Regions from separate parts of the Halomonas sp. NyZ770 genome, predicted to be linked through region 2. Evidence: riboswitches for the same ligand, from Rfam matches in the RefSeq annotation. Region 2 holds a riboswitch; each other region holds the start of a gene.
What was found. Region 2 has a riboswitch for thiamine pyrophosphate ahead of thiM (hydroxyethylthiazole kinase). Riboswitches for the same ligand answer to the same signal wherever they lie in the genome.

Region 1 (9,753 bases), 1.3 Mb from region 2:
GGATGTCATGGGTGGTCCCTCCTGGCGCTGAACGTTTGGCGCTGACCAAGCCACCTGCCATTGACTGCCGCCGCAAGGCGGCAGTGTCGTTGTGGGGCGCCTGTATCCTGCCCGCATAGCTATGTTGTTAGCCTGCTAATTATTTTGTTAGACTAAAGTATTCCTTCTGATGCTTTCCTTGGGGCTTCCCGAGGGGCAGTGTGTGAGTACGCCAATGACTCCTGATCAACGTTTCAGCCGCTGGGTACGTATTGCGCTGGCGGTGTTTGCGGTGCTGTTCGTCTATTTTCTGGTAGCTGACAGCTTCATGCCGATGACCCCAGAGGCACGGGTAATGCGGCCGGTGACCCAGATAGCCCCGGAGCTGGGGGCGCCCGTGCAGGCGGTACTGGTGAACGACCACCAGCGGGTAGCCGCAGGGGACGTGTTGTTCCGGCTGGAGCCAGCACCGTTCGAGCTGGCCCGGCAGCAGGCCTTGCTGAACCGTGAGCAGGCCGAGCAGGAGAACGCGCGACTGCGGGCAGAGCTGGCGGCGGCCAGGGCATCGCTGGTGTCTGCTCAGGCAACTCTGGAGGAGCGCAGCGGTGAACGTCGCCGGGCCGAGGCGCTGCTGGGGCGGCAGGGCATCTCCCGCCAGCAGTACGACCAGCAGGTGGCCGCCGAGCATACCGCCCAGGCGGCCGTGACTTCCGCCCGCGCACAAATCGATAGCCTGGAGGTGCAGCTGGGGGAGGAGGGCGAGGCCAATCTTCGCCTGCGCCAGGCCAACAATGCGCTGGCCCGCGCCGAGCTGGACCTGGAAAGAACCCAGGTACGCGCCCGCGAGGCGGGCGTGGTGGCCAATCTGCAGCTTCAGCCGGGGGATTATGTGCCAGCGGGGCAGCCGGTGATTGCGCTGGTGGCCGACCGAGCAGAGATCGTCGCGGACTTTCGTGAAAAGAGCCTGCGCCATGTGAACGTGGGCGACGAGGCTCAGGTCGTGTTCGATGCCTTGCCAGGGCACATTGCCAAGGGCCGCGTTACCGCCCTGGAGGCGGGCGTACGCGAAGGGCAGCTGGCAGCCGACGGTCAGTTGACCAGCATTCCTACCTCCGACCGCTGGGTAAGAGATGCCCAGCGCATGCGCCTGCACATTGCGCTGGACGATCCTTTGAGCACCCACCTGGCCTCACTACCCCCCAGCGGAGCACGGGCAACGGTGCAGCTATGGCCGGGCCAGCATGCCCTGGCGGCGCCCTTCGCTTGGCTGCAGGCGCACCTGGTGAGCTGGCTGCACTATGTCTACTGACATATTTACTAACACGGTTTACTGACATGCCTACGTCTATGGTTCGGTTTAGCAGGCGGCTCACTCACCGATTCAAACAGGGTTTCCGTCATCCGCCCAAGGCGCGGCCCGCGAGCCGCCTGGACCAGAACGGCCTGCGCCAGTGCGTGCGCGTGGCGGGGGGCGGGCTGCTGGGGTTCGTGGTCAGCCAGCTGATGGGCTGGAACTACGGGGTGTTTTTCACCGTATTCCCGATGTTCCTGCTGGGCATGGTGCCTGTATTGAATGCTGGCATCATCCGTCAGTTTCTGGCCAATGGCAGTCTCAACGCGCTGGAAGTCAGTGTGGTGGTGGGGCTGTTGAAGCACATGCCGGTGGTGATGACGCTGGTAGTGCTGGGGCTGTTTCTGCTGCGCTTCTCCTTGATGGCCAGAGGGCCGCTGTTTCTGTTCGGTGCCAACGGCGTCTTGACGCTGAGCATACTACTGCACTTTGCCAGCTACCCCAGCGTAGACCTGGGCGATTTGCTGGCCAGCAACCTGATGGCCAGCGTGCTGGCCGTGTTCATCGCCATGCTGATGCATACCCTGTTCCCCGATACCGAGCCCCGCCAGCCGCCGCCCAGGGCAGCCAAGCCGCTTGCCCAGGTGCGCCATGAAACCCTGCTGGGCGGGATCACGGCCACGCTCTCGTTCGTGGTGTTCCAGGTGTTCGACCTGCAGGGTTCATTATCGGCGCAAATGGCCACCATCCTGATTCTGTTCACGCTGGGGTATCAGGGCGCTCGGGTGTCGGCGGCCAAGCGCGCCGTGGGCACCTTGCTGGGATGCAACCTGGCGCTGGCCATGCAGCTCGTTCTCTATACCCAAAGCCACCACTTCCTGCTGGTGATACTGCTCTATTGGCTGGGGCTGATGCTGTTCGCCCGCGAGCATATTCTGGAAGGCGGCGGCTCTGGCATCGGGTTTGGCGGCTTGACCACGCTGGGCATTCTGTTCGGGCAGTCGCTGGGGCCTCAGCAGGACCTGGTGTATAGCGCGCTGTACCGCTTCTCTTCCATGAGCGTGGCGCTGGTGGCAACGCTGGTAGTGATGGCGTGCGTGCAACGAGTGCTGAACCGCTTTGAGGCCACTCGGCTTGCTTGAAGGCCGCTTGAACAGGCACCAGGCCTTTGCAAAAAAGAAAATGGGCAACTTTGGCAATACCCGCTACGCTGATAACAGGCCGCACGGTCAGGTAGACCCGCAGTACAGCGGCCGCTTCCCTACTAACGGATTAGAGGTGTTCGTCATGGCAGGTACTTCAGATAAAGCAAAAGGCACGGCCAACAAGGCAGCAGGCAAAGTGAAAGAGGCGGCTGGCAAGGCGACGGGTAGCACCAAAACCGAAGCCAAAGGCAAAGCGCAGCAGGCCAAGGGCGAACTGCAAAAAGGCAAGGGAGAAGCCAAGGACAAGCTCAAGAAGTAATACGACAGCCACCGAGTATGTATTCGTTGCCGGATGGCTAGCCCCAAGGCCAACCGTTCAGGTTATCGATCCGGCGGCCAATACTCTTTCAAAAACAACACCGGAGCCCTTGGGCTCCGGTGTTGTTTTGTGCGAGCCGTCAAAGGGGCCAGCAGGCTTAGGCTTTGTACGAAAACTGCCTACGCTCGCCCATACGGCGTTAAAAATCGGCTCAAAGTACTCATTTACACCTTGTAAACTCCGTCTTTTCGCCGATTTTTGCCTTGTCTGGCCATCGCTCGCCGACCTTTCGTACAAAGCCTAGTGCCCGTGAGAGACGCCGGTGCCGCCCACCGCCACGATATTGAACGGTTTGCCTTCAAGGGCCATCTCATCGACCTTTTCGAAGGTTTCCGCACTGACGAAGTGCAGCGTTTCGGTAGCGGGGTCGGTGACCACGATATGCTCACCCGCCACGGCAATGCGTGGGCGCGGGTCGTTCCAGTGGCCATCCATGGAGTAGGGCTCGGTCAGGCGCAGCGACTGGGTCAGCTCGCCGTTCAGCACATCCAGTTGATGCAGCTGGCCATCTTCGGTGAACACATAGGCGTAGCGGGCGCGAATCGGGTCCACCGCAAAGTGCACGCGACGGGTAGGCAGTTGCACCAGCTGGAAGCCTACTTCACCTTCGGTGGGGTCGACCAGCAGCACGCGGTCTGGCCCGTAGTTACCCAGGAAGTACTGTAGCCCGGTGCCGCCCAGCAGAGTGGAAGCACTGCCTTCCGGCAGGGAGCTAGGGTAGGGCAGGTGGGTGATCTGGGGCGTGCCGTCTTCCGTGGCGATCAGCAGCAGGCCGGTGTGGCAAGCCAACGCATAGAGGCTGCCAGAGCCCGCCGAACCGTGCAGCCCAGGGCAGGCCACTTCGTCGCCGACCAGGTTGCCGTCGCTATCCAGCACCTTGGCACCGACCGGGCGTTGAGACGCATCTTCCGGGTTGACCACCGTCACTACCGCATGCTGGTGGAAAGGCACGGCCACCCCGTGGTGCGCCGCCTCCACCGGCACCGTACGGACCTCGGGGGACTCTGCCAACAGGCTGCTTTCGGTGAACAGGCGGGCTTCGTCTTCACCATCGAACCACTGGGCAATGTAGCCCTGGCGCTCGACGAAGTGGGCGGGGCGCTCTCCTTCCAGAACCGTGCTCAGCAGCGCCGGGGCGGCCACCTCGATATCGGCGTGGTCGCCGTGGTCATGGAAAGCGATGCCGGTATTGATCACCGACACCGTGTTTGCTGCCCCTTGCACGGCAAATACCGCCTCGCCGCTACGGGTGCGATGCAGCGCCGCCGGGCCTTCCAGCTCGAAGGTGTCCAGCAGCGACTTCTCCGTGGCGTCGATGACGTGGACCACGGCATCCTGCTGGTCGGCGACCACCAGCCGCCAGGCCGTGACGTTTTCATCGTCGCCATGGCTGTGGCTATGGCTATGGGAGTGGTCGTGGGCCTGCACGGCGGCACTGCCTACCGCGAAAGCGAGCGCGGTCAACGCTTTGCCTACAAACATCGGGGTCATCGTTTCTCTCTCCTTGAGCCCAGAAGGGGCGTGGTTAATCACCTGGGTGGCTACTGCAGCGCCGTCACCAGGGTGTAGACGTTATGGCGCATCATGTCGAGGTAGCTGGCCGCCGGGCCATCGTCCCGCGACAGCGCGTCCGAGTAGAGGGTGCCGCTGAGCGACAGGCCGGCCTCCTGAGCGATTTGCTCGACCAGCCGAGGGTTGGAAATGTTTTCGGCAAATACCGCCACGGCGCTCTGCTGCTCGATGGCATCGATCAGCTGCGCCACATGGGCGGCCGTGGCTTCGGACTCGGTGGAGACCCCGTGTGGGGCCAGAAAGCGCACACCGTAGGCCTCTTCGAAGTAGCGAAAGGCATGGTGTGCCACCACCACGGTACGCCGGGATTCGGGAATCCTGGCGATGCGCTCATGGATTTCCTGCTCCAGCGCTTCCAGGTCCTGTTCGTAGCGCTGCTGGTTGGTGCGGTAGGCGTCACAGCCTTCCGGATCCGCCTCGCAGAAGGCGTCGGCAATGCGCACGACATACGCTCTGGCATTGGGCACCGACTGCCACGCGTGTGGGTCGTAGGGCGCTTCATGGAACACCGCCCGGTCGCCATAAAAGTGGTAGTGCCCGCCCATGGGGTCTTCGAGATGCACCGCGTGCTCCGAGACGGTGACCACGCTGGCTTCGGTACCGCTGGCCTCGATCAGGCGGGTAAGAAAGCCCTCGAACATCAGGCCATTGATGAGCACCACGTCTGCCTGCGCCACCTGGCGAACGTCGGCGGGGGTGGGCTCGTAAACGTGGGCGTCGTCGTTGGCGCCCACGATGCTGGTCAGCGCGATGCGTTCACCACCGACCTGGCGGGCCAGGTCTTCGATGATCGAGAACGAGGCCACCACGTTCAGGGCGGGCTCATCGGCCATGGCGTTCAGGCTACCCAGCGCCATCATGCCCGCCGCCAGCAGAGAAGGTACGCGTTTCAACAGACCCACGGTGAGGCTCCTTGATTGAGTATATATGTTATAACATAACAATAAAGGGGCCGAACATCAAAGAAGCCGAACATCAAAGGGGCCGAACATCCAGTGGGTTGCTCCCCCCGCCCGCAGGCGGGGGGAGAGCGGTCACACCTCCTGGTACAGCTCGCTGCCTTCCCGGCGGAATTTCTCCGCCTGCTCCTGCATGCCGCGCTTCACCGCCTCGGCGTCGCTTTCGCTGGCATTTTCCGGGGTGCGGTCGCGGTAGGTGTCGCGCACTTCCTGGCTGATCTTCATCGAGCAGAACTTCGGCCCGCACATGGAGCAGAAGTGGGCCACCTTGGCGGAATCCTTCGGCAGGGTTTCATCGTGGAATTCTCGAGCGGTATCCGGGTCCAGGCCCAGGTTGAACTGGTCTTCCCAGCGGAACTCGAAGCGCGCCTTGGAAAGGGCGTTATCGCGCCGCTGCGACGCCGGGTGGCCCTTGGCCAAATCCGCCGCGTGGGCAGCAATCTTGTAGGTGATGATGCCGGTTTTCACGTCATCCTTGTTGGGCAGGCCCAGGTGCTCTTTCGGCGTCACGTAGCAGAGCATGGCGCAACCAAACCATCCAATCATCGCCGCCCCAATGCCAGAGGTAATGTGGTCGTAGCCGGGGGCGATATCCGTCACCAGCGGGCCGAGGGTATAGAAGGGCGCTTCGTCGCAGTACTCCAGCTGCTTGTCCATGTTCTCTTTCACCAGGTGCATGGGCACGTGGCCGGGGCCTTCGATCATCACCTGTACGTCGTGCTTCCAGGCAATTTTGGTCAGTTCACCCAGTGTTTCAAGTTCAGCGAACTGCGCTTCATCGTTGGCATCGGCAATGGAGCCGGGGCGCAGGCCGTCGCCCAGCGAAAACGCCACATCGTACTGCTTGCAGATCTCGCAGATCTCCTCGAAGTGGGTGTACAAGAAGCTCTCCTGATGGTGATACAGGCACCACTTCGCCATGATGGAACCGCCACGGCTGACGATGCCGGTGACGCGGTTGGCGGTGAGCGGCACGTAGCGCAGCAGCACCCCCGCGTGAATGGTGAAGTAATCCACCCCCTGTTCCGCCTGCTCGATCAGCGTATCGCGGAAGATCTCCCAGGTGAGGTTTTCGGCAATGCCGTTGACCTTCTCCAGCGCCTGATAGATGGGCACCGTGCCAATCGGCACCGGCGAGTTGCGGATGATCCACTCGCGGGTTTCATGGATGTTCTGGCCGGTGGAGAGGTCCATGATGGTATCCGCACCCCAGCGGATGCCCCAGGTCATCTTGTCCACTTCCTCTTCGATGGAAGAGGTAACCGCCGAGTTGCCCAGGTTACCGTTGATCTTCACCAGGAAGTTGCGGCCAATGATCATCGGCTCGCTTTCCGGGTGGTTGATGTTGTTGGGAATGATCGCCCGGCCACGGGCCACCTCATCGCGCACGAACTCCGGCGTGATCTCCTTGGGCAAGCTGGCGCCGAAGCTCTGGCCCGCATGCTGATGGCCCAGAATGCGCTCTACCTCTGCCGTACCCAACGCCTGGCGGCGCTGGTTTTCCCGCAGGGCGATAAACTCCATTTCCGGCGTGATGATGCCTTGGCGGGCGTAGTGCAGCTGGGTCACGTTCTTGCCCGCTTTCGCCCGGCGCGGGGTGCGGGTCAAATCAAAGCGCAGCTGGGCAAGGGTGGGGTCGTTGGCGCGGCGATTACCGTATTCCGAAGTCGGGCCATCCAGAAACTCGGTGTCGTTGCGCTCTTCGATCCAGGCCCGGCGCAGCTCCGGCAGGCCCTGGCGCAAATCGATGCGGGCGTTGGGGTCGGTGTAGGGGCCGGAGGTGTCGTACACCAGCAGCGGCGGGTTCTGTTCATCCACGCCGCTGGTTTTGGTGGGCGAGAGGGTGATTTCCCGAAACGGCACGCGAATATCCGGCCGTGAGCCTTCCACGTACACCTTGCGAGAGCCGGGCAGTGGGGCCACTGCGGCGGCATCGACCTGGGCGGTTTCGGCTAAAAAGTGCGCGGTTTTGCTTTTGACGGTCTTAGTCATGACGGTTGCTCTGTGTTGTAGGAGGTTATTCAGAAAGGTCTAAGCCCATCTGCCAGAAGTCGATTTCCAGGCGGGTGGCATCGCGGAAGATCTTGCTCAGCTCAGCAAAACGGGCAGGGGTGACATCCGCCAGGCGGGTATCGAGCCACGCAAGCTCTGCCTGCATGGCGGCCTGGAACTCCTCGCCTTCGTACATGGCGATCCAGGCATCGAAGGGGTTTTGCGCGCCGCGCAGCGTAGAGGGTTGCGCGTTTAGCCAGTTGGCGATTTCGCCGTAGCCGACGAGGCACGGGGCCAGCGCCACGTGCAGATCGAGCAGGTCGCCGCGATTGCCGGTATCCAACACATAGCGGGTGTAGGCCAGCGTGGCGCGGGCTTCGGGGAGTTCGGCAAGCTCCTGCTCGCTGATGCCCCACTCTTGGCAAAAGCCCACGTGCAGGCCCAGCTCCACATCCACGATGGCTTTCAGGCCCTCGTGGGCCTGGCGCAAATCCGCCAGGGTGGGGCTTTTGTAAGCGGCCAGCGCGTAGGCGCGGGCGAAGTGGATCAAGAACAGGTAATCCTGCTTCAGGTAGTGGCGAAACGACGACTCAGGCAGCGTGGCGTTGCCCAATTGGCGCACGAAATCGTGCTCGATGTAAGCGCGCCAATCGGCTTGGCAAGCGGTAGTGAGATCGGTAAAGCGGTAGCCCATATTAGATGCCTCCGGTGGTACAGCGAACCGGCGCACGGGCGAAGGGAGAGTGAGTTGGGGCAAGGAATCAGGTGAACACGGCGCACCCCAACCACCGCTTGATTCCTACGCCGGTACTAGCCGGATCAGGTTCAACGGGCCCCGCCGTGACGACTTGCTGTAGCAGCCAGCCGTATAGCGATCTCAGCCGGTTCCACCGGCACCCCGTCAAGCAGTATTCAGCGCAGTGTAGGAGGCGAGTGGGGGAGATGCAAGGGGGCGTTAACTTGATCGACCACAGGCTTCATGGAAGCATAATTGCCCTTCACTAACCCAATAGGCTTCTGACACCTGCAAATCCATTGCCTAGCAGCCTGTCGGTCTTTCCGTTGCACCGTGAGATACTGACCACCGTCATCGCCGAGCTGAGAAGATCGCCATGAGCCGCTTCATCCCTGTGGATCGCCAGACCGATTACCTGCTGCCGCCTTCGGTAGACGAGTGGTTGCCCGATGGTCACCTGGCGCGGTTCGTTGTCGATGTTGTCGAACAACTGGACCTCTCGACGTTGACCCGGCGTTACATGGGGCGGGGTTCCAAGGCACATCACCCGGCGGTGCTACTGAGCCTGCTGATCTACGGCTACGCCACCGGGGTGGTCTCCAGCCGCAAGATCGAGCGTGCCACCTATGACTCGGTGGCGTTCCGCTACCTGGCCGCCAATACCCATCCCGACCATGACACGCTGGCCACCTTTCGCCGCCGCTTTCTGCCGGAACTGGAACAGTTGTTCGTACAGGTGCTGCTGCTGGCCCGCGAGATGAAGCTGCTCAAGCTTGGCACCATCGCCCTGGACGGCACCAAGCTCAAGGCCAACGCCAGCAAGCACAAGGCGTTGTCGTATGGCCATGCCAAGAAGCTGGAGGCACAGTTCAGGGCAGAGGTGAAAGCGCTGACCGAGCGGGCCGAGTCGGCGGACAAGGAGGACGCGGCCGACGGCATGGATATCCCCGCCGAGATTGCCCGCCGTGAAGCCCGCCTGGCGGCCATCGCTGAGGCGAAGGCCAAGATCGAGGCGCGCGCCGAGGAGCGGGACGCCACCGAGCAAGCCGCCTATCAGGAAAAGGTGGCGCGGCGGGAGGCGCAGCGCAAGGCCGGCAAGAAGCCCCGTGGGCGTGACCCCGAACCGCCCACTGGTGGCCCGCGTGACAAGGATCAGATCAATTTCACCGACCCGCAGTCGCGCATCATGCCGGTCACCGGCAAGGGGTTTGATCAGTGCTACAACGCCCAAGCCGCGGTTGATACCGAGAGTCTGCTGGTGACCCATGTCCACGTCACGCAGGCGACCAATGACAAGCAGCAAGTCATGCCGCTACTGACGGCCTGGCAAGGTTACCCGGAAACGCTGGGAAAACCTGACCACCTGCTGGGTGATACCGGCTACTTCAGTGCCAGCAATATCCAGGCCTGCCATGACCATGGTATCGAACCGCTGTTGGCGATGAAGCGAGACGTCCATCACCTTCCGGTCTTTGAACGTTTCGCCGCGGATCCGCCTGCCCCGGAGAGCGAGGACCCCGTCGAACAGATGGCACACCGCTTGAAGACGCAGGCGGGCCGAGCGCTCTACGCATTGCGCAAACATACCGTGGAGCCGGTCTTCGGGATCATCAAACACGTGATGGGGTTCCGGCAGTTCTCGCTACGCGGACTGGATAAGGTCAGCGGCGAGTGGCGATTGGCCACCATGGCGTGGAATA
Region 2 (9,753 bases):
TGACATGCACCGGGAATTGATCCAGGTCAGCAAACCGGCCGACGGGCCGCAACCGGAAAGGTGCGCTGGCTATAATGCCGCCCGTTCAAACAACGGTGACGGTTATGCAAGCTCCCGAACTTCTCTCGCCTGCGGGCACGTTTCACAACATGCGTTACGCGTTTGCCTACGGTGCCGATGCGGTCTACGCCGGGCAGCCGCGCTACTCGCTACGGGTGCGCAATAACGACTTCAAGGTGGCGACGCTGCACCGGGGCATCGAGTATGCCCATGCCAGAGGCAAGCAGTTCTACGTGGCCTCCAACATCGCTGCGCACAACAGCAAGCTCACGACCTATCTGCGGGATATGGAGCCGGTGATCGAGGCTGGGCCGGACGCTCTGATCATGTCCGACCCCGGGCTGATCATGATGATCCGTGAGCGCTGGCCGGAACAAGTCATCCACCTGTCGGTGCAGGCCAACGTGGTGAACTGGGCCGCGGTCAAGTTCTGGCAGCGGCAGGGGATTCAGCGCATCATTCTTTCTCGGGAGCTGTCGCTGGAAGAGGTGGCCGAGATCCGCACCGAATGCCCGGATATCGAGATCGAGACGTTCGTTCACGGCGCGCTGTGCATCGCATATTCAGGGCGCTGCCTGCTCTCGGGGTACGTCAATCGCCGTGACCCGAACCAGGGCACCTGCACCAACGCCTGCCGCTGGCAATACAAGACGCTGGATGCCACTCAGGATGCTACCGGCGACCTGATACCCGTGGCGGCGGACACCGAGCGGGCCGCGTTGATCGAAGATGTCTCCCGGCCGGGCAAGCGGATGCCCATCTACGAAGACGAGCACGGCACTTACCTGTTCAACTCCAAGGACCTGCGCGCCGTGCAGCACGTGGCACGCTTGGCGCGCCTGGGTGTGGCGTCACTGAAGATCGAAGGACGTACCAAGTCCCACTACTACGTGGCGCGTACTGCGCAGGTGTATCGTCAGGCCATTGACGATGCCGTGGCAGGCCGCCCCTTCGACATGGGCTTGATGGATCAGTTGGAAAACCTGGCCAACCGAGGCTATACCGAGGGCTTTTACCGCCGCCATGTGCACGATGAGTTTCAGAACTACGAGCGCGGCCACTCCGTTGGCGTGCACCAGCAGTTCGTGGGCGACATCATCGGTGTCGATGCCACGGGCAGCCTGCTGGACGTCGAGGTCAAGAACCGCTTCGAGGTGGGCGATGCCATGGAGCTGATGCTGCCCGGCGGCAATCGTCGTTTCGTGCTGAAGCAGATGGAAAACGGGCGCGGTGAGTATCAGGCTGCCGCACCCGGCTCAGGGCATCGTGTCCGCATAGCGCTACCTGGCGCGCCCATCGCCCCGGAGCAGTGGGAGTTTGCCCTGCTGATGCGGGATCTTCCTACCGCTCCCTCCCACACTCCCGCCCACACTCCCGCCCAGGCCAGTCATCTGGGCGTGGCCGTCAGTTGAACGCGTAGACATCCATCGCCAGCACGCCGTGCTCGACGCTATGGTGCAGCCGCTGGCCCTGACCCCCGGCTCCCATGGCGACCAGTAACGGTTGGAAGTGCTCTGGCGTGGGATGGTTGCGCTGGGCATGGGGAGCCGTTTGCCATGTCAGCAGCGCCTCCCGCGCGTCTTTTTCCAGTTGAGTGTGTGCCCAATCGGCAAAGGCATCCACCCAGCCTGGTGCCTGGCTGCCCTGGGGCAGTAGCGCATGCAGGTTATGGGTCAGGCTGCCGGAGCCCACGACCAGAATACCTTCGCTGCGCAGGTGGGCAAGCCGCTGGCCCAGCTCCATCAGCGCCGCGTTGCTCCACCGGCTGGGAAGCGACAGCGACACGACCGGTAGCCTGGCTTCGGGGTACATCAGGGAAAGTGGCACCCAAACGCCGTGGTCCATGCCGCGCTCCACGAGTCTGGCACCGAGCGTGTTGCCCAGCGTTGCGGCCAGGGCTGGGTCCCCCGGTGCCGGGTACTGCACGGCGAACAACGCCGCCGGAAAACCGCCAAAATCGTGGAGGGTCTCGGGGTGAGCGCTCTGGCTGATGAGCAGCTCCGGCGTTTCCCAGTGGGCAGAGACCACGACGATGGCCTTGGGGCGAAGCGTCTGGCCCAGCTCACGCAGGAACTGGTGAGCGGGCGTGGGGGTCAGCGCCAGCATGGGCGAGCCGTGAGAGATAAACAGGCTAGGTAACATAAGGCACCTCGATGTGCGACCTGCCAGCGTAGGCACGTCAGCAGGCCAGTGGCTCACGCGAAGCGGCGTGCAACGACCAGGCTGCCGCTGCCAAGGCCGGCTTGCACGACCAGTGCAATGGCCCAGAATACCGGGAATTCCCAGCCGCCGCCCGGGTTGGAAAAGAGCCAGCCGTTACCGATATGTACCCAGGCGGCTCCCAGCAAAACCGGTACCAGGGCCAGGCTGACCCAGCGCGTATAGATACCCAGCAGCAGGGCCAGGCCTCCGCCGACTTCCGCCGCAATGGTCAGGTAGGCCAGAAAGCCTGGCAGGCCCAGCGACTCAAAATAGCCGACCGTTCCAGGCAGGGTGAACACGAATACTTTCAACAGCCCGTGGGCCAGGGTCATGATACCCAGGCTGATGCGCAGCAGGGCAGTGGCATGCAGGTGTGATGCTTGAGTCGTCAGTGTCGTCGTCATGGTGTTCTCTCGTGGTCGTCGGCATCCCCTCTGGATGCGATGACGCCACTTTACGACGACTGCCTGTCTGGATAATCCCTGCTTTTGGCACTTCACTGTTGCGCTGGGCGCGACAATCCCAGCGCCTTCTCCCAGGCGGGTGGGTCGCCCCAGGCAACCGTCAACTGGTCGATCAGGCGTGCCACTTTGGCAGGCAAAAACTGCCGGGCAGGATAGAGCGCGTGGATGTCCAGGTACGTGGGAGGTATCTCCTGCAATAGCGGCACCAGGCGGCCCTGGGCGATGCTTTCGGTCACCAGGAAGCTGGGCTGATGGGCGATGCCTAGCCCGGCTTCCGCGGCATGGGTCAGCATATCGCCGTTATTGCTCTCCAGCGGTCCGTCGACACTCAACCACTGCTGCCCCACGCGCCAGTCGCCGCTGTTCTGGCCGCTGCGATAGCGTAGGCAACGATGGTCGGCCAGCGCCTCCAGGCGGGTGGGAGTGCCGTGCTGTGCCAGGTAGTCAGGAGAGGCGCAGAACACCATCTGGCAGCGTGCCAGGCGCTTGGCCACCAGGCTGGAATCCGGCAGGCTGCCAATGCGAATGGCCAGGTCGTATCCCTCTTCGAGCAGGTCTACACGGCGGTCATTGAGGTCCAGGCGCACCTCCAGGTGGGGATGATCCCGCATGAAGCGAGCCACCTCGGGAGCCAGGTAGCGAGTGCCAAAGCTCATGGGCCCGTTGATGCGCAGTCGTCCGCTCACGCTTTGAAGGCCGCTACCCACTTCATTGGCAGCCTCCTCCAGAGCCAGCAGGATCGCCTGTGCGCGGGCCAGATAGCGCTCGCCTGCTTCCGTCAGGTGCAGCCGCCGGGTGGTGCGCTGTATCAGCCGCGCGCCCAGCGATTCCTCGAGCGCCATGACCCGGCGCGATAGCAAGGTGCGCGACAGGTCCAGGGCCTCCGCCGCCCGCGTGTAACTGCCCAACTCGGCCACCTTGACGAAGGCTGTCAGTTGGTCGAACTGGGTCATGACCTGAAGAACGCCTGGGCCGCCTGGCGTGGGTCAGGATGGCCGCAAATGGCCGAGATCACCGCGAGCCCGTGGGCACCGGCGGCTTTCACTTGGGCGGCGTGCTCGGCTTTCAAACCGCCGATGGCCACGCTGGGCAGCGGGCAGGCACTGGCCAGCTGGGCCAGCCCGGTAAAACCGATGGGCTGCGCGTGGTCCTGCTTGCTCCCGGTGGCAAACACAGGCCCCAGCCCCACGTAATCCAGCAGCGCCACGGGGGCACGCTGCAACTGCTCCAGGGTATTGATGGAGAGCCCGATGATCGCCTGCTCGCCCAGTACCTGGCGGGCCTGCATCACGTCCGTATCGCTCTGGCCAACGTGCAAGCCGTCGGCACCGCTGGCGTGCGCCACGCTCAGCCGGTCATTGATGATCAGCGGCACTCCGCTACCTGCCAGCACTTCCTTGAGACGCTTGGCCTGGGCAATCATAGCCTCGTCGCTGGCCTGCTTGTCACGTAGCTGGACCAGCGTGACGCCTCCTGCCACGGCGGCTTCCACGGTACGTTCCAGGCCCGTGGAGGCGCATAGCTGAGCATCCGTGACCAGGTAGAGCGTAAGATCAACCGACATGTAGGGTCTCCGAGTGAGGTAGTGCAGGCAGGTCATCTGCCGTGAGCGAGTACAGGGTATCCAGCAGCGCCACATAGAAACTGCCCGGCCCTTCGGCCTGCTGCCCGGCGCGACTGCCTGCCAGATTGAAATAGGTCAGGGCGCCGAGCGTGGCGGCCAGCGGGGCGTGACGGTTGGCCGCCACGAAGCCGGCGACCAGCGCGCTGAGCCCGCAGCCCAGGGTGGTTACTCGTGGCATCAGCGGGTGGCCGCCGGTCAAACGATACAGCGACTGGCCATCGGTGACGATATCGGTGGCCCCGGTCATGGCGACGACACAATGATACCGGCGCGCCAGGGTGATGGCCGCTTGGGTGGCATCGTCGGTGCTGACCGTGGCATCCACGCCCCGGCCTTGGTGGGCAAGGCCGCTCAGCGCCATGATTTCCGAAGCATTGGCACGAATCACACTGGGCTGGTAAGCCAGCAGGGACAGGCAGGTTTGCTGGCGCAGCCGCGTGGCACCCACGGCAACCGGGTCCAGCACCCAGGGCACCGCGTGGGCCTGGGCTGATTGGGCGGCCAGCTGCATGGCCTCGGCCCAAGGGGTAGAGAGCGTACCGATGTTGATCGAGAGCGCGCCCGCGATGGCGGTAAATTCCGCCACTTCTTCCTGGGCATGCAGCATGGCGGGGGAGGCCCCGGCGGCCAACAGCAGGTTGGCGGTACTGTTCATGGCAACGTAGTTGGTGATGCAGTGAACCAGCGGGGTCTGGTCACGCAGCGCGAGCAGCGTCTCGCGTGGGCTGGGTAGGGTCATGACTTCCTCCCGGCAGGGAGGTGGTGAATGGAAGCACCACGACTCCCTACGCCGGTGCTATCCGGTTCAGGTTCAAAGGGTGCTTCTCAGCCGCGTCGCGGCGCCCCTGTCGTAGGCGTACTATCCTCGGCCAGGCGGGATGTGTAAAGCCAATGGCGCGGAAAGATCAGCGAAACGCGATGCGCGTGCCGTAGGTCAGCATTTCATCGGGCGTCATGGCGCTGCCCGAGACGCCGATCATCTCGTCGCCACACTGGTCGGAACAGGTCAATACGCCGTGGGTCAGCCCAAGTTGCCCGAGGGTGTCGCGGATTTCGCCGGTGCCCAGAAACGTGCTGACTTGCCCCTGTGCATTGCTCAGGTCCGAGACGCCGTGGGCATGATGAAAGCGGACCTTGTAGATGCCATCCATCGAGACGACCTCCACGATGGGGGAAAAGCCGTTCTGTAGCGCGTTGGCCAACTGCTTCAACGTCAGGCGATCATCTAGCGTCATTTCAATGTCGGTCATGACACACTCCCAGGCTAACGATACGCTGAATGTACAGCTATAGAGATAGTAGTGTAGAAGAGCTGCATAGAAAATCCACTGCGACCAATGCCTGGGGAAGCGCTCCGCGCGCTGGCAGGCCTAGTGCACTGCATCCAGGGCGTGTTGTTGCAGTTTGATCAGCGGAATGATGTCCAGCGTGCGTGCATTGGTGCCTGACAGAATCACCGGCGGGGCCAGACCGACCTCTGCGGCTTCTGCCCAACGGTGGGCACACAGGCACCAGCGATCACCGGGCCGCAGGCCAGGAAAGCCGTACTCGGGGCGCGGGGTGACCAGGTCATTGCCCTGCGCGCGGGAAAACGCCAGGAACTCCTCGGTGACCATGGCACATACCGAATGAATGCCCACATCGTCGGTGCCGACCCGGCAAAAGCCATCACGATAAAACCCCGTCTTGGGCGAGTGACAGCAGGGGGTGAGCGGCTCACCCAGTACATTGAGATCACGTGACATGCGGCCTCCTCAGGCAGGGGCTAGAATTATCGCAGCGCCGCCCTCATACATGATCCAAGGGGCGGTAACGGCGGATTCGATGGGGTTCGCGTTAGCAGCAGCCTAAAGCCTTGTACATGGTATGGGCTTCGTCAAAGTATTTACGTACCAAAGTGCCTACTTGGGTACCAATTGCCAGATACATCACGCAGCAACAGGAGAAAGTCATGTCGTTTTCAGGTGAACAGCATCCCGGTGTTGCCCCTGCGGCTCCCCAGACCCAAGGGTTTCGGTTGAATCACACCATGCTGCGGGTCAAGGACCCGGAGCGCGCGCTGGCGTTCTATTCCCGCGTGTTTGGCATGCAGGTGCTGCGGCGGCTGGATTTCGAAGAGATGCAGTTCTCGCTCTATTTTCTGGCCAACGTGGAAGCCGACGACCAGGTGCCGGAGGACCAGAACGCTCGCACTGCCTGGACCTTCAGCCAGAAGGGTCTGCTGGAACTGACCCACAACTGGGGCACCGAAACCGAGCAGGACTTTGCCTACCACGACGGCAATGCCGAGCCCCAGGGGTTTGGCCACATCTGCTTCAGCGTGCCGGACCTGGAGGCCGCCCAGGCCTGGTTCGACGAGCACGATGTCACCTTCGTGAAGCGTGCCGACCAGGGCAAGATGAAAGACGTCATTTTCGTCAAGGACGCGGACGGCTACTGGATCGAAGTGATTCAGGCGGATCGCATGGCGGCATTGGGCGGCTAACATGGCACATCTGCTGTTCCGGTTGCGCCACGTGACCGATGAAGAGGCCATGGAAGTGCGCCAACTGCTGGATGAACACGGCTTCGACGTGTATGAAACCCAGGCGGGGTTTTTCCGCCTGGGGGTCGATGCCATCTGGCTGCGCAACCCGGACCAGCGAGATGACGCCGAGGCGCTGCTGGCGCAGTACCAGGTCGAACGCCAGGCCAGCGCGCGAAAGGCCCACCAGGAAGCGCTGGCCCGCAACGAAGCGCCGACCTGGGGGCGGCGTTTACGGGAGCAGCCGATTCAGATCGCGCTGGTGATGGTCGCCGTGATTCTGATCGCGCTGCTGACCCTGCTGCCGTTCATTGGGCTGGCGCGTTAGCCTGGCACACCGCATCCGTCAGGTGCCCGCGTTTCATGTACATCATGACGCCGTGTTCACCGGCCCGCAGCGATGGGGTGGCCCCAGGTGGGAAGCGGCACCAGCTGCCCTGCGGGTATTCGTTGCCCGCCTCGTAGAGCGAGCCTTCCAGTACCAGCAGTTCCAGCCCGCCCGGTAGCGCAGGGTAGTCGATGGTCACCTCATGCTCCCAACGTTCCAGGCTGACCCGCTCCTGCGCGTAGGTGTGCAGCATCTTGTAGCCGATGCCTGGCCGCCGGTCGGGCTGCCAGGGCAGGCGGTGGGCAGGAATGGCCAGCTGCAGCAGGTCGTTGTCATCGAATTGATGCAGTTTCACCAGAATCAGCGCACCCTCTTCGCCAATATGGGGCGTATGGCCAGTGCCAATGGGATTGCGCAGGTAGCTGCCCGCAGGGTAGCGGCCATGTTCGTCGGCAAACACGCCCTCCAGCACCAGAATCTCTTCACCGCCGCCATGGGTATGGTGGCTGAACTGGCTGTGCGGCGCGTAACGTACCAGGCTGGTGGCGCGGGCGACTTCCTCGCCAATCCGGTCCAGCATCATACGTTCCACGCCTGCACTGGGCGACGCGACCCAGTGATACTGCTCCGGCGTCATACAGGCAAAGTGGCTAAAATCGGCGTTCAGGCGCATGGGCTTGGCTCTTTGCAATGAGTGAGATGAGCAGGGAGAGGGGCTAGTCTCCTTTATCAGCGCTGCAAAACGCAATCTTCCCTCATGCTTGACCTCGTCATTTGCAAACAAACCGCCGCTCGAAAGCGGCGGTTTTTCATTACGGGGAGTCGGTCAGTGCACTGAGAATATGGTGAGCCGTCTCGATACGCGCCTGATTGGGGTAGTTGCGGTTTGCCAGCATCACCATGGCGATCTGCTCGCTGGGCACGAAGACCACATAGCCGCCGAAGCCATTGGTTGAGCCCGTCTTGTTGTAGTAGGCCGCTTGCCGAGGGGCTTGCGGTGGCGTGAGGCGATGTGCCGGGTTGGTCGCCAAAATCATCTCGAGCGAATTGCCTTCCAGCAGTGTCTCCAGGGTCACCGGGTAGTGATAGTGCTCCCAGCCCAGCCCAGGCCCTGGGTCATGGGGCCAACGTCGAAGTAGCCTGTGCGTGTCGTTGCCAAGGCGTCATCCAGCCGTTCCGTCGTGCCGCTGGCATTGGCCGGGTCTCGCATGTTCGCTTCCAGAAAGGTCAGCACGTCGGCGGCATTGGCTTTCAGCCCGTAGGCCTGGGCATCCAGCACGCCTGGATTCACCCGAATGGGCTCATCCTCCTTCGAGTAGCCATAGGCATAATGTGCCCGTTGCGCGTCGGGCACTTGAAAATGGATGTGTTCGAGCCCGAGCGGTATGAACAGCGCTTCTTCCATCAGCGTCTCGAAAGGGCTGCCCAAACGTTGCGCGGTGAGATAGCCCAGCAAACCGATGCTCGGATTGGAATACAGACGTTGTGCCCCTGGAGCCGATTCGGGTTGCCATTGGCGATAGTAATCGATCATTTGCTCTTCTGATTGCACCGAGTCCGGAAACTGCAGCGGAAGCTCGCCTGCCGTGTAGGTGCCCAGTTCCAGCAGGGTGATCTCATCGAAGGCACTGCCTTCAAGGGCTGGCCAGTAGCCGCTGGCGGGGTCAGAGAGGGAAAGGGCACCGCTGGCCTGCGCGTAGCCCGCCAGGGCAGCTGTGAAAACCTTGCTGATGGAGCCTAGTTCGAAAAGCGTCTCATCCGTGACCGGTTCATCCGTCTCCAGGTTTGCAAGCCCATAATTAAAGTAATACGGCTGTCCCTGAATGCTTAGCGCGACGGCCATGCCGGGGATACGATACTGTTCCATCAGCGGGGTGATCGTGTTGTCCAGCAACGCTTGAAGGTCGGCCTCATGAGGCTCTTCGAGCGCCCAGGCTGCCCCGCTGAAAAGTAAGGAGGAGGCCATGAGAAGACAGCGGCGTGCTGAAAACGGCGTGCGCATGCAAAACCCCTGTTGCGATGAGTCATGTCGGTGGAAGGCAGCTCTGGTCGATACAGAAGCCACGGGTGACTAAAATAAAGAGCGCGATGGGTCTCCACAAATGGCAAGATTTTGCATGAGCTATTAGAAAAATTTGGGGGTGGCGCAGTGCGTTCCTATTTGCCGTTGAAGGCTCTGCGGGCCTTTGAGGCATCGGCCAGACATTTGAGCTTCACGCGTGCAGCAGAAGAGCTGCACGTGACACAGGCGGCCGTGAGCCATCAGGTCAAGCGCCTGGAAGGGCTATTGAAGGTGCCGCTATTCACACGTTTGCCCCGAGGGCTAATGCTGACTCAGGAAGGCGAGCTGCTGTTGCCTGTGCTGAAGAATGCGTTCGATCAGATGTCGCACACGTTGGAGCGGTTAGGCGAAAGCCGTCATCGTGAGGTCTTGAACGTGGGTGTGGTGGGTACGTTTGCCGTGGGTTGGCTGCTGCCACGGCTGGCCGACTTTCATGACGCGTATCCGTTCGTCGATTTACGGCTCTCCACCCACAACAATCGTGCCGAT
Region 3 (9,753 bases), 820 kb from region 2:
GGCGCAAGACGGAAGCCGGTTTAAAACAGCGCGTCCAAGCACTCAATCTCTTTATCGACGATCTTTATCACGATCAGAAAGTGGTCAAGGACAAAGTGCTGCCTGCGGAAGTGCTTGCTCAGTCGGCTAATTTTCGCCCGCAGTGTGTGGGCATTAACCCGCCTCATGGTATCTGGGCGCATATTTGTGGCTCTGATTTGGTACGCGGCGGCGATGGCACACTCTACGTGCTGGAGGATAATCTGCGGATTCCTTCCGGGGTCTCCTACATGCTGGAAAACCGCAACGTCACCAAACGGGTGCTACCTGAGCTGTTTGCGTCGGGCAAAATCCTGCCAGTAGACGACTACGTGGCGCAGCTGTATGACATGCTGGCGGCCATGTCTCCCCGTCCCGGCGATGACCCTCAGGTCGTGGTATTGACCCCTGGTATTTACAACTCGGCCTATTTCGAACACGCCTATCTTGCCCAGCAGATGGGGGTCGAGCTGGTGCAGGGTAGCGACATGCTGGTGGACGACGATGACGTGGTCTACATGCGAACGGTGGAGGGGCTGCGGCGAGTGGATGTCATTTATCGTCGTGTGGATGACGAGTTTCTGGACCCTGAAGCCTTCAATCCGCATTCGATGCTGGGCGTGCCTGGGCTGATGCGCGCCTGGCGGGCGGGCAAGGTGGCGCTGGCCAATGCGCCAGGGGCAGGCGTGGCAGACGACAAGGTGGTATACGCCTTTGTGCCAGAGCTGATCCGCTACTATCTGGACCAGGAACCGCTGTTGCCCAACGTGCCCAGCTACCTGTGCATGTTCGATGAAGACCGCAAGTACGTACTGGATCACCTCGATGAGCTGGTGGTGAAGCCTGCCAATGAGTCCGGCGGGTATGGCATGCTGATCGGGCCTCGCTCCACCAAGGAAACCCGTGACGAGTTCGCCCGCCTGATCAAGGAGAACCCGCGCAACTACATGGCCCAGCCTACGCTGGCGCTCTCCACCACGCCCACCCTGGCCAACGGCTTGCCGCAACCGCGCCATGTGGACCTGCGCCCGTTCATTCTTTCCGGCCCTGAAACCCATGTGACCACGGGAGGCTTGACCCGCGTGGCGCTGGTGGAAGGCTCGCTGGTGGTCAACTCTTCTCAAGGGGGCGGCAGCAAGGATACCTGGATCGTCGAGGTCGATGAGCACGCGGCTGATGCCGCCGAGCAGGAAGGAGTCTAGCGCCATGCTGTCACGCGTAGCTGAAAACCTGTACTGGATGGCGCGCTACATCGAGCGGGCCGAAGACACCGCGCGGCTGTTGAGCGTCAATAGTCACCTGATGCTCGACCTGCCGCACCACCTGCCGCTGGGCTGGGCGCCGCTGATCGAAATGACCGGCACCCTTGAGGCGTTCAACGAGCGCCATTCCAGCTTTGACGAGCGTAGCGTGGTGCATTTTTTATGTGCCGATGCGCAAAATGGCAGCTCGATTCTCTCGGCGTTGGCCAGCGCTCGGGAAAACCTGCGCACTACTCGGGACGTGGTGCCCAGGGAAATCTGGGAGGAGGTCAATCAGCTCTATCTGAGCGTGGCCGACCACGCGGAAAACGGCGTCAGCCCGCGCCGTCGAGACTCCTTCTTGAAGAACGTGATTCGTGGCTGCCAGACGCTGACTGGTCTGATCGAAGGCACGTTGAGTCATGGCTCGGCACGTACCTTCATCCAGTTGGGAAGGCATCTGGAACGGGCCGACATGACCACGCGTATCGTGGACGTGCGCTCGGCAAGCCTGTTGCCCCAGAACCCTGAAGAGCTGCTGCCGTTCGAGAACCTGCAGTGGATGAGCGTGCTCAAGTCCCTGACGGCTTATCAGATGTATCGTCAGGAAGTGCGGCTGAGAGTGCGGGGCCCCGATGTGCTGCGCTTCCTGCTACAAGACCCGAACCTGCCGCGCTCGATTGCCTGTAGCCTGGAAACGCTGGGCCAGGAGCTGCAGCTGCTGCCTCGGCAGGATCGGGTGGCCGCTACGGTGTCGCTGGTACGGGCCGATGTGGTCGACGCCGATATCCAGGCGCTGGCTCACTCGCCCAGCAAGCTGCATGCGTTCGTCGACGAGCTGCAGATCGGCTTTGCCGCGATCCATGACACGCTCAGGGCCACGTATTTCGTGAACAGCGACAACGTGCCCAGGGTGTCCCAGCGTCAAAGCCAGGGCCACCTGGGTGATCATGACAACGATTGATCACGCGGAGCGAGCGTCGGCGCTGGTGTTGTGGATCAGTTCGTGAAGGTACGCCAGCTTGTCGCGTACCGGGGGTGGCAGCACCCCCGGTGCCAGGTCCAGTAGCCCCATGTCGCGGTTGAGTTCATTGACGGCCATGCCTACCTGATGAAACGCCCGTAACATGCTGTCCAGCGTGCCGTCATATTCGGCTCGTGAAATTCCCATGTGCAGAGCGGTATCCAGCACGGCCACCATGTCCAGATAAAACGCGAAGGTTTCGGCAAAGTCCTCCCACGGGTGCATGGAGGCATAGGCAGAGATGAACCGGGTCGGCCAGTCGGCCGGCGCGCCTTGCTGGTAGTAGGTTTCCAGCGCATCACCATAGGTGGGGTCGTTATGGTCGCCAAACACTCGGCAGCTGGCGGCCTCGTCCTGATCCTTGACCAACAAGTCCCAGTAGTAATGCCCTACCTCATGGCGAAAATGGCCGATCAGGGTGCGGTGGGACTCGTTCATGTCCACCCGCAGTCGCTCACGCTCGACGTCGTCGGCTTCCTTGACGTTGATGGTGATATGGCCGTTGGCATGGCCGGTATAGACCTTCTCCTGATTCGCGGTGGAGCGCCAGAGCCCTTTGTCGGGGAGGGCGTCGGCCATGAACGAGAAGCTCAAGGGGACGCGAATATCATCGCCCTGGGTCCCGTGTGGGAGCTTGAGAATCTCCAGGGTGTGGAACAGACGACGCTTGGCAGCTTCCAGTGCGGCCCAGCGCTCGCGGTGACCCGCTACATTCAGGTCGGGAATCACATCGTTGTAGCGACAGCAGTCGCACAGCGTGTCGGCTTCGCCTTCGGCCATGATCACCATGCGGTTGCATACGTTCTCTACCGCGTAATTGTGGCACTTCATCAAGTGGGTGCCGCAGCCTTCGTGAGTGCAGCGGTATCCGCCGCCTTCCAGAGGGGCCAGGGCAACGATATTGCTGCAGGCCGGGCACCAGCCGACTTCCGACTCACAGGCCACGCAGTGGGTATTTTCGAAGAACAGCGGGTTGCCGCATTGGCAGCTGAACGTTTGCATGGATGCCTCCTTGTGGAAAGCCACGTTATGCATCGTCGATAGTCAGGTCAGAAATAGTCATGTCAGGAAGGTGCTTTGTCAGCATAGCGAGGCTGCTTCCCGTAGGGAAAGGCTATTTCTCCATGGCCGTGAATTTAGCGTTATCGAGTGGCTAATTGACGTTTACGTCAACTTGCTGATATACCCTAGTGGCTCCTTATTCAAACCCATAACAAACACAACCACGAGGAACGTCTGTATGTCCGTTCGCCAGATTCCCATGTATATCGATGGTCAGCCGGTCGAGTCGCAAAGCCAGGAGTGGCGGGACGTCGTCAATCCGGCGACTCAGCAGGTCGTAGCCCGCGTGCCGTTCTGTACCCCTGAAGAGGTAGAGCGTGCCATTGCCAGTGCCAAAACCGCGTTCAAGGAGTGGCGCAAGGTGCCACTGGGCAAACGCATGCGCATCATGCTGAAGCTTCAGGCCCTGATTCGTGAGCACACCGCAGAGCTCGCCGCGCTGATCACCGAAGAGCATGGCAAGACGCTACCTGACGCGGAAGGTGAGGTTGGCCGCGGCCTGGAAGTGGTCGAGTACGCCTGTTCGATCACGTCTCTGCAACTGGGTGAGCTGGCCGAAAATGCGGCCAATGAGGTCGATGTGTACACCATGCATCAGCCGCTGGGCGTGGGCGCCGGGATCACTGCGTTCAACTTCCCCATCATGCTGCCCTGCTTCATGTTCCCGTTGGCCATTGCCACGGGCAATACGTTCGTTCTGAAGCCTTCCGAGCAGGACCCCAGCTCGACCATGCGGCTGGTGGAACTGGCCCATGAGGCGGGTATTCCGGCGGGCGTGCTCAACGTGGTGCATGGCGGGCCCGAGGTCGCCAACCAGATTGCCGACCACCAGGACATCAAGGCGCTGTCGTTCATTGGCTCTACCCATGTGGGGTCGCTGCTGTATGGCCGTGCGGCGGCTGCCGGTAAGCGCATGCAGTCCATGATGGGGGCCAAGAACCACTGCGTGGTGATGCCGGATGCCAACCGTAGTCAGGCCATCGACAGCCTTCTGGGGTCGGCTTTCGGGGCGGCAGGACAGCGCTGCATGGCCAATTCGGTGGTGGTGCTGGTAGGCAAGGCACAGGAGTGGCTGAGCGATATCGAAGCGGGCGCCCGCAGCATGAAGGTGGGCCCCGGTACTCAGCGGGATGCCGATTTGGGGCCGCTGGTGTCTCCTCAGGCCAAGGAGCGTGTCGAGCGCTTGATCACCGCCGGTGAAAAAGAGGGGGCAACGCTGCTGGTGGATGGCCGAGGCTATACGGTAGAAGGATACCCGGAGGGCAACTTTGTGGGGCCGACGCTGTTTGCCAACGTCACGCCGGAGATGACCATCTACCGTGAAGAAATATTTGGCCCGGTGCTATGCGTGGTGGGGGTCGAGACGCTGGACGACGCCATCGACTTCATCAACGCCAATCCGAACGGCAATGGCACGTCGATTTTTACCAACTCGGGCTGGGTGGCACGCCGATTCGAAACCGATATCGACGTTGGTCAGATCGGTATCAACGTGCCGATCCCGGTGCCGGTAGCTTATTTCAGCTTCACCGGCTCTCGGGCTTCCAAACTGGGGGATTTGGGCCCCAATGGTAAGCAGGCCATCGCGTTCTGGACACAAACCAAGACGGTGACTGCACGCTGGTTCGAGCCCGAGAACGTCTCCAGCGGGATCAATAGCACGATCGCTCTGTAGAAATCCGCTTGAAGAGTGGGTGACACGTCAGAAGTCTTCTTCCCGATGGAAGAAGACTTCTGTTATTCAAACGGGCTCGAACAGCGGCAGGCTGTCGCGCAGGAGCTGCTCGATAGGCTCAAGTTGGCTTTCATGCAGCACCAGAAGGTAGGGAGCATCTGGCTCATCGTTCAGCGGGGCCAGCAGGGCAAATTCGCCCTCTTCGAGATGGAACTCATGGATTTCGCGCAGGCCGTGGGGCGTTTCGCACTGAGAGCAGCGGTAAGTATCGTCTTCGCCATAGACCAGGCGATGATACATCTTGAACAGCGTGTAAAGCGCCAGCCCCCCTTCGAACGCTGGCCAGCGAGCAGGCGTTTCGCGGATATCCTCGTTCAGGGTCAGGCCTTCGGCTTCGGCACCTGCAATGGCGTCGGCCAGCGGCGCTGCCAGGATGGCGCTGCCATCGGCAGGTAGCGGTGCATTCTGTCGATTGGCCGCCGCAAAACGCGCAGCCGCGGCATGGAAATCTGCCAAACTGTTCAGGTGGAAATCAGCATGTTGCAGGTCTTCTGGCTCGAAGCCGCCGTTCTCCCAACCGTGAATCACCCGTAACGTGATTTGACCATGAGCGATAGGGCGAGCCAGCAATGTATGAAGCATGATGCGGATATGCAACTGGCGCTCATCCGTATCGTTTTCGAACGCACGGTAGGGGTCCGCGAACAATGCATGCAAACGCCCTGGCGTGTGCTCTCTTGCTTCAGAATAAGACATGGTGGTTTCCCTGTTCCAGACGCCGCTTGGCTCAACGCTGACGGCGCTTGTGAGATATGCTCAGCAAGAGTATGGCGAGCCTCAAGGTGTAATGAAAGCCTAAAGAGTTAGCATTTTGTTAACCATAAAGACGTATTGAAGATGACGGTCATCAACATAACAAGAAAGAGGTAAACATGTCTGCGTCATTAAGCCGATTTAATATCCCCGAGAGCCTGGACGACCTGCCTGACGACATTCGCAAGGCCATGTTGGCGGTGCAGGAAAAAGCCGGGTTCGTGCCCAATGTGTTTCTCATGCTGGCGCATCGCCCAGCGGAATTTCGCGCTTTCTTTGCCTACCACGATGCATTGATGGAGCGGGAATCCGACACCTTGACCAAGGCAGAAAAGGAAATGATCGTGGTCGCCACCAGCGCTCGCAATCGCTGCCTATACTGCGTCGTGGCGCATGGCGCGCTGGTACGCATCTACAGCAAAGACCCTCTGCTGGCCGACAACGTGGCCATCAACCACCGCACAGCGGGGCTGAGCGAGCGCCACCTGCGCATGCTCGATTTTGCGCTGCACAGCGCCATCGAGCTGGGGGAGTTGACGCCGCAGTGGCAAACCCGGTTGGCGGAAGTGGACTTTACCCTGGAAGACTGCTGGGACATCGGTGCCATCGCCGCCTTTTTTGGCATGTCGAATCGTTTGGTCACCCTGGCGGGAACCCCTCCTAATCCAGAGTTCTATCTCATGGGGCGCGTGCCGAAACCAGCCTAGGCCATGGTTCAGGACGCATTGTAACGCTTTACCAGGGTTCCCCTTTCAGTGAAGATACCGCCTTCATTCATTCACTGTCGCCAGGGGAGCCCATTGCGGGCTGAGAATGCGCGTCACGCAGACCCTGGAACCTGACCCGGTTAATACCGGCGGAGGAAGCGCGACATGCCGTACCTGACGTCTGCTGTGCTGGGCGCAGCGCTGTGCTGCTTTGCTTTTTTAGGCCTTCGGGCACGTTTTGGGGGAGGCTCGCTGGATGACTATGTCACGGCGCGCAACTCACAGACGGCAACCACCCTGGGGCTCTCTTTTCTGGCGTCGGGGATGGGGGCCTGGATTCTCTTCGCGCCTCCTGAAATCGGCGCGTTCGTGGGGCCGGTGGCTCTGTTGGGCTATGCCTTGGGGTCGGCGCTGCCCTTTCTGGTGCTGGGGCTCTACGGGCCCAGAATACGTCGGGCGCTGCCTGGCGGGCGCAGTATCGCCGAGTTCGCCGAGGTGTGTTACGGCAAAGGGGTCCGCCACTGTGTCACGCTGGCCTCCGTGGCGTACATGGGGTGTTTCCTGGCGGCTGAACTGACGGCCATCGGTGCCATTACCGCGCTACTGTCAGATGTTCCACCTGCCTGGGTCATCATTGGCGTAGCGCTGACGACCCTCGTCTATACTGTTCTGGGTGGCCTGCGAGCCAGTTTGGCCACCGACCGCTGGCAGGCTTGGCTACTGTTGATCCTGCTATGTGCCGTGGCGGGCGTAACGTTATGGCGCTTGCCTGCCATGCCCAGTGACGCGGCGTTGCCGGCCTTGCCCATGGGAACTTCGCTGAGCGTGGCATTGACACTGGTCATTGCCGTGACCGCAGCCAACCTGTTCCATCAGGGCTATTGGCAGCGGCTGTGGGCGGCTCAGGATAGCGCCAGTCTTGGCCGTGGGGCATGGCTGGGAGGCGGCATGACGGTGGCCGTGGTCATGGTCATCGGTGGAGTCGGCATGATGGCAGCGCTGAGCGGTGTGAACCTCGGCGAGCCGCCGATGCCCTTTTTTGCCCTGTTGGCAGAGGCTCCTGTCTGGATCACGCTACCGGCACTGGTGCTGGCCGTGACGCTGGTGACCTCCAGCGTGGATACGCTGCAAAACGGCATTGCGTCGCTGTGGGCAACGGGAGAGCAGCCACATGCCTTGAACAAGGCACGCTGGATCACGGTACTGCTGATGGTACCGGTGATTCTCATCGCCTTGCAGGGGCTGTCGGTGCTGAGACTGTTTCTGATTGCCGATTTGCTGTGTGCGGCCATCGTGGTGCCAGTGCTGCTGGGCCTGTGGCAGCGCATGACGCCACTGGCGGCCATCAGTGGTGGCGTAGCGGGCCTGGTGGGGGCGGTATTGCCGGGCTGGCTGGGTCAAGGCTCCTTGATGGCGGGCATCATGGCTGCCACGTTTCCTGGCAGTATTCCCACCCTCGGACCCTTCCTGGGAGCGCTGCTGCTCTCTAGTCTGGTCAGCGTCATCGTGGCCTGGAGTACCCCTGTGGGTAAGCGGTGACAAAAAAATCAAGGCGTTAGGCAGGCTCACAAGTTTCACGTTATGATGTTCAGGGGGTGTTAACGACATTAGGTGTAACGACCATGAGCCACCTGTTGCCATCGAATGAAGCGCTGCGTATTGCCGCCTTGCAAGAGCTGGCGTTGCTGGACACCCCCAATGAACCTGTATTCGACCGAGTCACTCGGTTGGTGACGGTCCTGCTGGGGGTCCCTCAATCTACCGTCACGCTGGTGGATACCGACCGCCAGTGGTTCAAGTCTCAGGTTGGGCTGGAACTTTCGGAAACGCCGCGCGACGTGGCGTTCTGTGCCTATACCGTGCTGGCGGAAGCGCCGCTGGTCGTCAACGATGCGCTTCAGGATCCGCGCTTCGCCAGCAACCCTTATGTCATCAAACCCGACGGCATACGCTTTTATGCCGGAATCCCTCTGAAAACCACCCAAGGTCTGGTATTGGGCTCCCTGTGTGCCATGGATTCGCGCCCTCGCGAACTGAGCCCCCAGGAGTTCACTGCGTTGCAAGACCTGGCCGATGTGGTGTCCGGTGAAATTCATTTGCGCGAGCGCTTGATACGGGAGGAGAAGCGTAATGCCAGTTTCAAACGTGACCTCACCGCGCTGCACAACAGCCTGGAACAGCAGATAGAGCGGCGTACCCGCGAGCTCAATCTGGTCATCGAGTCGGCCTACGACGCCTACCTGAGCATCGACGACCGTGGCCGGGTGCTGGACTGGAATCGCGCCGCACAGGCTATGTTCGGCTGGTCGCGCAAGGAGGCGTTGGCCCGCCCCATTACCGACCTGATGTTTCCTGCAGGCGTGCCCGGGCAGGACGATCCTTCACCCATCGAATGGAACGCCCGGCGTCGAGATGGTGGGCGCTTGCCGGTAGAGATTCGCCATCAGCGCTACGAACTCAATGGGCGTTGGCGACGCAGCCTGTTCATACACGACATCACCGAGCGCCAGCAGTTGGCACGCCTGCGTGACCAGGAGGCCAGGCAAGATGTCTTGACCGAGTTGCCCAACCGCCGAGCCCTCGACGAACGCTTGCCTGAGGCCATGGCGCGGGCTCGACGCAGTCTCGTACCGCTGGCGGTGCTGTTTCTCGACCTGGATGGGTTCAAGCGAATCAATGACCTGCACGGCCATGCCATGGGCGATGAGCTATTGCGAGACATCGCCAATCGCCTCAAAACCGCCGTGCGTGAAACGGACTTCGTGGCCCGTTGGGCAGGCGACGAGTTCGTCCTGGTGCTGGAGAATATAGAGCACGATGCCATCGCACCGCTGGCGCAGAAGTTGATCCAGCTCATTGAAATCCCCCTGTCCATAGGCGATACCGTGCTCAAGGTCAGCACCAGTATCGGTATTGCAGAGTATGTCCCCGGGGCAGAAGAAACCCCGCAAGAGTTGTTGAAGCGAGCCGATGTGGCGATGTACGAAGCCAAGCGAGCTGGCAAGGCGCAAACGCGCTTGGCAAGCCCTGCACTGCCTTCACCCGACGCCAGTTAATTCAAGGAAAGCACATGATTCGATGTCTGATGACCACACCAGAGGGAGAAGTGCGCGAAGGTGACCTCTCGCTGATCGATGTCTGGAAACGCCAGGAGGGCGCGCATATCTGGGTCGATATGCAGGGCGAAAGTGAAGCCAGCGAGCGCGAGGTGCT

Region 1: it holds a riboswitch for thiamine pyrophosphate, as region 2 does, so the genes downstream of both, tenA (thiaminase II) here and thiM (hydroxyethylthiazole kinase) in region 2, are expected to answer to the same signal.
Region 3: it holds a riboswitch for thiamine pyrophosphate, as region 2 does, so the genes downstream of both, LG409_RS05010 (sodium:solute symporter) here and thiM (hydroxyethylthiazole kinase) in region 2, are expected to answer to the same signal.

Annotation. Positions count from the first base shown of each region.
Region 1 is NZ_CP085143.1:2,912,889-2,922,641, reverse strand. It holds gene LG409_RS13580 (TRAP transporter large permease) at 1-31, shown strand, start outside; gene LG409_RS13575 (HlyD family secretion protein) at 215-1,288, shown strand; gene LG409_RS13570 (DUF2955 domain-containing protein) at 1,315-2,412, shown strand; gene LG409_RS18730 (CsbD family protein) at 2,405-2,734, shown strand; gene aztD (zinc metallochaperone AztD) at 3,035-4,285, opposite strand; gene aztC (zinc ABC transporter substrate-binding protein AztC) at 4,336-5,268, opposite strand; gene thiC (phosphomethylpyrimidine synthase ThiC) at 5,401-7,317, opposite strand; gene tenA (thiaminase II) at 7,343-8,011, opposite strand; TPP riboswitch at 8,097-8,228, opposite strand; gene LG409_RS13540 (IS1182 family transposase) at 8,430-9,753, shown strand, end outside.
Region 2 is NZ_CP085143.1:229,064-238,816, forward strand. It holds gene LG409_RS01095 (DMT family transporter) at 1-3, shown strand, start outside; gene trhP (prephenate-dependent tRNA uridine(34) hydroxylase TrhP) at 105-1,472, shown strand; gene LG409_RS01105 (DODA-type extradiol aromatic ring-opening family dioxygenase) at 1,465-2,202, opposite strand; gene LG409_RS01110 (DoxX family protein) at 2,256-2,666, opposite strand; gene LG409_RS01115 (LysR family transcriptional regulator) at 2,759-3,679, opposite strand; gene thiE (thiamine phosphate synthase) at 3,676-4,290, opposite strand; gene thiM (hydroxyethylthiazole kinase) at 4,280-5,089, opposite strand; TPP riboswitch at 5,116-5,207, opposite strand; gene LG409_RS01130 (hypothetical protein) at 5,256-5,600, opposite strand; gene LG409_RS01135 (DUF2237 family protein) at 5,721-6,095, opposite strand; gene gloA (lactoylglutathione lyase) at 6,302-6,835, shown strand; gene LG409_RS01145 (DUF6164 family protein) at 6,837-7,202, shown strand; gene LG409_RS01150 (cupin domain-containing protein) at 7,183-7,875, opposite strand; partial or broken gene ampC (class C beta-lactamase) at 8,015-9,204, opposite strand; gene LG409_RS01160 (LysR family transcriptional regulator) at 9,352-9,753, shown strand, end outside.
Region 3 is NZ_CP085143.1:1,050,304-1,060,056, forward strand. It holds gene LG409_RS04980 (circularly permuted type 2 ATP-grasp protein) at 1-1,220, shown strand, start outside; gene LG409_RS04985 (alpha-E domain-containing protein) at 1,225-2,223, shown strand; gene LG409_RS04990 (zinc-binding metallopeptidase family protein) at 2,224-3,285, opposite strand; gene LG409_RS04995 (CoA-acylating methylmalonate-semialdehyde dehydrogenase) at 3,524-5,020, shown strand; gene LG409_RS05000 (hypothetical protein) at 5,087-5,776, opposite strand; gene LG409_RS05005 (peroxidase-related enzyme) at 5,953-6,540, shown strand; TPP riboswitch at 6,613-6,716, shown strand; gene LG409_RS05010 (sodium:solute symporter) at 6,706-8,079, shown strand; gene LG409_RS05015 (diguanylate cyclase domain-containing protein) at 8,163-9,596, shown strand; gene LG409_RS05020 (magnesium transporter CorA family protein) at 9,611-9,753, shown strand, end outside.